One region of the Streptomyces coerulescens genome, then DNA from elsewhere that is predicted to be linked to it. Evidence: riboswitches for the same ligand, from Rfam matches in the RefSeq annotation. Region 1 holds a riboswitch; each other region holds the start of a gene.
What was found. Region 1 has a riboswitch for cyclic di-AMP ahead of ACFPQ9_RS42830 (M23 family metallopeptidase). Riboswitches for the same ligand answer to the same signal wherever they lie in the genome.

Region 1 (2,253 bases):
ACTGGGCGAGCGTCTCGTGGAACCAGCTGCCCAGGGAGCGCAGGTCGTCGCTGTTCCCCCGCTTGGCCCGCTCCTGGCCCAGCCTGACCAGGCCGCGCAGGACCTTCAGATGGGCCTCGGTGCGCCGCTGGGCGGCCCGGGCGGCGCCGAGGGGTTCCAGCAGGCCGCGCATCTCCAGCAGGTCGGCGGCCTCCTGCTCCGTCGGTTCGGCGACGCACGCGCCCGCGTGGCGCCGGGTCACCACGAAACCCTCCGCCTCCAGAGTGCGCAGGGCCTCCCGCACGGGGACGCGGGAGACGCCGTAGCGGCGGGCGAGCAGTTCCTCGGTGAGCCGGCTGCCGCGCTCGTAGACACCGGCGACGATGTCGTCCCGGATCGCCGTGCACACCGAATGCGCCGGAATACGCATGACCGACCTCCGCCTTAATCCCCGTGAAACGTCTACGAATGACGTGTTCCCGAGGACTCTATGGCAACCGGCCGGAATTTCCGACGGCGAGCCGGAATCCATGGATATTTTTTGGTCAGCGAACCGGTCGAAAACATCGAAAGCCCCGGCTCGGGGAGCCGGGGCTTCGAGGGGGCGCGGTGGCGGCGTCAGAGGTTCACGCCGTGCCCGCGCAGATAGGCGACGGGGTCGATGTCGGAGCCGTACTCCGGCGTCGTGCGGGCCTCGAAGTGCAGATGCGGCCCGGTGACCTTGCCGGTGGCGCCGGACAGGCCTATCTGCTGGCCGGGGGTGACGGTCTGGCCCACCGAGACGCCGATGGACGACAGGTGGCCGTACTGCGTGTACGTGCCGTCGTTCATCTTGATCACGATGTTGTTGCCGTACGACCCGCCCCAGCCGGCCTCGACCACGGTGCCGGTACCGACGGCGTGCACGGAGGTGCCGCTCGCGGCGTGGAAGTCGACGCCGGTGTGGCTGCCGGAGGACCAGACGGCGCCGCCGCTCTTGTAGCCGGTGGAGACGTACGAGCCGGCGATCGGGGCGACGTACGACAGCAGGCGCTTGCGTTCGGCCTCGCGGGCGGCGCGCTCCTTGGCCTCGCGCTCCGCCTCGGCCTTCGCGGCCGCCTTCTGGCGCGCGGCCTCCTGGGCGGCCTTCTTAGCGGCGGCGGCCTCCGCCGCGGCCCGCTCCTGGGCGATGGCCTGGGCGTCGATCTGGTCCACGATCGAGTTCTCGACGGTGACGACGGGGATGAGGCCGGTCTGCTCCGCGGCGGGCTCGGCGGCGAGCGCCGGGGCGGCCAGGGTGCCGACGACACCGGTGGCGGTGAGCGCGGCGACTCCGGCCGCGCGGGCCGTGGTGCGCTCGAACCGGCCGGGCTTACGGTGCTTCCCGGTGGGGCGGTTCTTCTCGGTGCTCTTCCCGGTGGCGCAGGTGAACGCCATGTAGTGGCTGATCCTTTCCTTCCTTCTCGCCTACCGGGTTAGCTGACGGGTTCGGAGCAGGAAGGTCTCCTACGGGCCCCCTCGCGGCTCGCGCGGGCGTCCGATTCACCCCAGGGACTTCGATGGGTCCCCGGCTCCCCTGGCTCGCGCCGTACGGGGACTCGGCGATGGCTGTCCGGTGCCGCGGGTGCGGCGCACTGCCTGACGGACAGCCCGGAAGACGCTAAACGGGGCATCTTTCAATCCCCAAATGGATCCCGGTTTTTGTAGCGCATCCCACAGGGCAGACAGGCAACCTCTCCCTCAATTCGGGCATAAGGGGGCCCTGGTGACTCTTTCGTCACCAGGGCCTCTTACGCGCGTGTGGCGCCCTTCGCCGTCTACTCGGCTGCCACGACGGTGACTTGACCGATGCCGAGGGCCTCCACGGGCTCCCGGATCTCGGCCGCGTCGCCGACGAGGATCGTCACCAGACGGTCCACCGGGAAGGCGCTGACGGCCGCCGCGGTGGCCTCGACCGTGCCTGTCGCGGCCAGCTGCTGGTACAGCGTCGCCTGGTAGTCGTCGGGCAGGTGCTGCTCGACCTGGTCGGCCAGCGTGTTCGCCACGGACGCCGCGGTCTCGTACTTCAGCGGCGCCACCCCGACGAGGTTCTGCACGGCGAAGTCCCGCTCGGCGTCGGTGAGCCCCTCGCCGGCGACGCCCCGCAGCACCTTCCAGAGGTCGTCCAGGGCCGGACCGGTGTTCGGGGTGTCGACGGAGCCGCTGATGGCGAGCATCGCCGCGCCCGTGCCGTCCGGGGCGGAGCGCAGGACCTGGCCGAAGGCCCGCACGCCGTAGGTGTAGCCCTTCTCCTCA
Region 2 (2,253 bases), on a different contig from region 1:
CTTCGTCTGAGTCGCCCGGAAAGTCCTCTTCTTCGCCGTCTTCATCCTCCGAGTCCAAGAAGCCCTCGAAGTCCGATGCGTCACCCGAGGCGACGGCCTCGCAGTCGCCGGAGAGCTCGCCCACCGAGGCGCCCAATGCGGACAATCAGGACAACTGGTCCCAGGATGCGGGCTTCTGGAGCCTCGTCGACACCGGTTCGATCGACGGCGCGACCGATGGTGCGGCCGACGGCGCGACCGAGGACGCGACGGCCGGGACCGGCCGGCACCGCGGTGCCAGCGCCGACGAGGGCGACACCGCCGAGGCGGCCACCAAGTCCACCGGGCGCCACGCCTCGTACAAGGTCCGCGAGGGCGACACTCTCGCCTCGATCGCCGACTCGCTTGACCTCGACGGCGGATGGCGCGCGCTGTATCAGGCGAACAAGAAGGCCATCGGCTCCGACGCGAACCGCATCGCTCCCGGTCAGACCTTGGACGTCCCTGCCAAATAACGGTCGAACAGGGTGAAAAACAGCGGCAGTTCGCGTCATATTTCGCGGCGAATGTCCGTTTTGAAAGCAGTGAGAGATAGATCTCAGAAGCCCTGATCGTCTTTGAAATTCCGCGAAACGCGTGTCTACGGTCATGACCGCTCGCCACCAGTGCGGGCCCCTACAGCCGTCACGCCGAATCCTGCCGGCGGCCGTACGGGAACAGTCGTCGCGTAAAGCGCCGTAGGCAGGAGCGGGGGACCCAAGGTTTGCGCCGGGTCCGGCAGTTGAGGTCCTACGGGACCACACGCCGGAGCCGGCTCGGGGTGAAGCCGCGCAGCGGGAGCCGAGAGGCGAACGTGCGCGGCCGGGCAACTCAACCGGCCCGAACCCGACAGCTCACCTCGTAGGCGTCGGTGAGGGGATCCAACCATGCTGTTTTCCAGCAAGGGCAAGCACCGTCGTCCGTCCAAGGCCGCCCGCGCCATCGCCGTCGTCGGCGTCACCGGTGCCGCCGCCGTCGCCGCCCCGCTGATGGCGGCCGGCAGCGCCTCGGCCGCCACCGCCTCCGAGTGGGACGCCGTCGCCCAGTGCGAGTCCGGCGGCAACTGGTCGATCAACACCGGCAACGGCTACTACGGCGGTCTGCAGTTCTCCGCCTCCACCTGGGCCGCGTACGGCGGCACCGCGTACGCCTCCACCGCCGACCAGGCCACCAAGTCCCAGCAGATCGAGATAGCCGAGAAGGTCCTCGCGGGCCAGGGCAAGGGTGCCTGGCCGCACTGCGGCACCGGCCTGTCCAGCGCCGCGTACAACGGCTCCACCGAGACCGCCCCTCGCGCTGCTGAGCAGCAGTCGGCCTCCCGCTCCGCCGACCGCCCGGCCGCCAAGAAGAGCACCAAGACCGTCACCACCCCGACCGGCAAGAAGGTCAAGAAGGGCGACGGCGAGTACAAGGTCGCCAAGGGTGACACCCTCAGCACGATCGCGGCCGAGCACGACGTCAAGGGCGGCTGGGAGAAGCTCTTCCAGCTGAACAAGGACATCGTCGAGGACGCCGACCTGATCTACCCCGGTCAGCAGCTGCACCTGAAGTAAGAGGGCGCGGCCACGGCGCGTACGTGGCCGACAGCTGAACCACAGCGCCTTCACATCCGTGGACTCCATAGTGAAGGCGTCGTGAGGGCCACCCCCGTCCCCACGAACTCCCCGCCTCGGTGCGTCTTCCCCCGTACGCACCGGGGCGGGGTTCTTTGTACCGCGTCTTTGTTCCGTTCGGAAACAATTTACTCTCGGTTCCGTCCACGGGGCGGTCGACCGCTGGTCTGATGCCCGGAGCCGGTTAGGCTCATCCCGCAGTCCCACCGCGGACCGCGTACCCGCGTCACATCCCAAGAAGGAGATGCTCGTGCCGTCCATCGACGTCGTCGTAGCCCGGGAAATCCTGGACTCCCGAGGCAATCCCACGGTCGAGGTCGAGGTCGGCCTCGACGACGGCAGCACGGGTCGTGCCGCCGTTCCGTCCGGCGCCTCCACCGGTGCCTTCGAGGCCATCGAGCTGCGTGACGGTGACCCGAACCGCTACCAGGGCAAGGGCGTCGAGAAGGCCGTCCTCGCCGTCATCGAGCAGATCGGCCCGGAGCTCGTCGGCTACGACGCCACCGAGCAGCGCCTGATCGACCAGGCCATGTTCGACCTGGATGCCACCGACAACAAGGGCTCCCTCGGTGCAAACGCCATCCTCGGCGTCTCCCTGGCCGTCGCCCACGCCGCCTCCGAG
Region 3 (2,253 bases), on a different contig from region 1:
GATGGTGACGGGGCCGGGGGCCGCGGGCGTCGGTGTGGTGAGGGTGCCGAGATATGGGTCCGTGACGGTGGCCGCGGGCGTGGGCGTGGTGAGGGTGCCGAGGTAGGGGTCCGTGATGGTGGTCGTGAAGGGGTCTGCCGTCGGCGCCGGGGCTGTCACCGGCGGGGCCGTCGCCCCGGGCGGGACGGTGGTGAGGTCGGCGGCCGACTGCGCCTGCAGGGCCTGCCAATGGTCATCGGCGGAGAGCTGGGGCCGGGCCGGCGGCGTGCCCCAGGTGTCGGTCGCGGTCAGCGCGGCGATCGCCGTCGGCGGGGCGCTCTGCCGCGTGGCGTACAGGGACAGCAACTCGCGGGCCCGGTCGAGCTTGCGCCGGTTGTGCTCCTTGGTCGTCCGCAGTGAGGCCCGCGTCTGCGGGGCGGCCGCGGTGTCGACGGCCGGGACGGCGGCGGAGGGCGAGGTGGTCGACGCGGGCAGGGCGGGGAGCGTCGGGAGGACCTGGGTGGCCTGAAGGTCCGCCGACGGGGCCCCGGGCACGGCCGGCAGCGCGGCGAGGGGACCGGCGGTCAGCTCGGCGACCAAAGCCGCCCCGCTGCCCGGACCGGACGTCAACTCCCGGACCGGGGCGGCGGGCAGCTCCAGCGGGGCGCGACCGGTCGACTCACGCGCCGGGGCGAGGTCCCGCACCGCACGCGCGGGCCTGCGCCCGACGGGACGTTCCGGTGTTCTGTCGCTGGGCAGCGCGGCCGGCACGGTCGGACCCAGCTTTGCACGCGCGACGTCGAACCACTGACGGGTGACGTTGTCGAGCGCGGGGTCGCCGCGCCTGTCCTCGCCCGCCCGGGTACCGGCGGACGCGGTTCCGGCGTCAGCCGGGCGGGCGCCTCGCTTGCGCGGGCCCGTCGACGAGGCGCGGGTGGCGTTGAAGGTTCCCGAGTCGGTCTCGGCCCGGTCGTAGAGGGAGGTGATCCGGCGGCTTACTTCCTCACGGCTGGGTGCTTCGTCCGAGGACGAGGGGGCGGCGCCCGCCGTCTGGCCGAGCAGCGCCACCGAGGTGAGGGCCGCCGACGCGAGTGCGGAGTTGCGCATGCCGGGCAGGCTGAGAGCCCCCGGCCGCGCGGTGCCTTCCGGCGCCATGGGCGACGTACTCCTTCCGTACTCCGCCTACCGAGTTAGCTGACGGGTTCGGGCGGTCGGTTCCGGAAGGTGTGCCCTACGGCCGCGCCCCGAAGGGCGGTCGGCCGATTCACCCCAAGTTCGGTTGGGTCCCCGGCTCCGGTGAACCACTTTGAGCGCACCGGACTCGGCGGAGGCCGCGCGTCCCGGCGGGGTTCGCCGGAGGTCGTCGTGCGGCCTGATCCGTAACCTAGCCAACTTGTGCGTCTCCCGTGAAGGTTGAGGCGCCAAATGTCCGATACGTTTTTGTGACCTTCGACGCTCGCGGCGGTGCGGTGGCCCGTTCACTTCACGGTGCGCCGGCGCCGCCACGCTTCGTAATGATCGAGGACCGTCTGCTCGATCGGGCGGTAGGTGATGCCCAGTTCGCTCACGCTGCGGCTGTTGTCCACCCGGAACCGGATGCCGAGGTGTTTACGGATGTAATCCTGCGTCAGGCCGAAGGCGGGGCCGAGGATCCGCACCGGCCAGTGCGGGAGCGCGGTGCGCGGGAGCCGCAGGTCGCGGGGGTACCGGGTCCGCACGATGCGGGACATCTCGTGGAACGACGTCATGGTCTCGGCGGCGACGATGTAGCGTCCCTTCGCGTCCGGGTTCTCGGCGGCGGCGATGTGTGCGTCGGCCACCTCGCGTACGTCCGCCGTGGTGAAGCTGAAGTCCGGGGCGCCGTAGAAGAAGTAGCCCTTGAAGAGCTCCTGGAGCAGGAACAGGCTGCCGGACTCGGAGGCGGGCGTCAGGGACGGGCCCAGGATCAGGCCGGGGTTGACCGACACCAGGCGCCAGCGGCCCTGGGCGGCCTCCGCGTCCCGGGCGGCGCGTTCGGCGACCGTCTTGGCGTAGTGGTACGGGTTGTTCTCCACGGTGCTGGTGGTGTTGAAGTACCGCTCGGAGAGCACCTCGTCGTCCATCCTCAGGACGTCCGCGTAGTCGCCGAAGATCGTGCCCACGGTGGAGGTGAGCACGACCCGTTCCACCGTGGGTGTCCGCTCGACGGCTGCCAGCACATTGCGGGTGCCGAGCAGGGCCGGGTCCACCATGTCCCGGCGGCCGTCCTTGATCTTCTCCGGCATACGGAACGGC

Region 2: linked by a shared signal. The riboswitch ahead of ACFPQ9_RS27920 (transglycosylase family protein) and the one ahead of ACFPQ9_RS42830 (M23 family metallopeptidase) in region 1 are both predicted to bind cyclic di-AMP.
Region 3: linked by a shared signal. The riboswitch ahead of ACFPQ9_RS31115 (C40 family peptidase) and the one ahead of ACFPQ9_RS42830 (M23 family metallopeptidase) in region 1 are both predicted to bind cyclic di-AMP.

Annotation. Positions count from the first base shown of each region.
Region 1 is NZ_JBHSKM010000050.1:117,241-119,493, forward strand. Features, by position in the region: gene ACFPQ9_RS42825 (GntR family transcriptional regulator) at 1-409, opposite strand, end outside; gene ACFPQ9_RS42830 (M23 family metallopeptidase) at 598-1,395, opposite strand; cyclic di-AMP (ydaO/yuaA leader) riboswitch at 1,409-1,572, opposite strand; gene ACFPQ9_RS42835 (M16 family metallopeptidase) at 1,776-2,253, opposite strand, start outside.
Region 2 is NZ_JBHSKM010000022.1:110,866-113,118, reverse strand. Features, by position in the region: gene ACFPQ9_RS27925 (transglycosylase family protein) at 1-494, shown strand, start outside; cyclic di-AMP (ydaO/yuaA leader) riboswitch at 703-901, shown strand; gene ACFPQ9_RS27920 (transglycosylase family protein) at 906-1,571, shown strand; gene eno (phosphopyruvate hydratase) at 1,876-2,253, shown strand, end outside.
Region 3 is NZ_JBHSKM010000024.1:356,401-358,653, forward strand. Features, by position in the region: gene ACFPQ9_RS31115 (C40 family peptidase) at 1-1,134, opposite strand, end outside; cyclic di-AMP (ydaO/yuaA leader) riboswitch at 1,143-1,316, opposite strand; gene ACFPQ9_RS31120 (NAD-dependent epimerase/dehydratase family protein) at 1,458-2,253, opposite strand, start outside.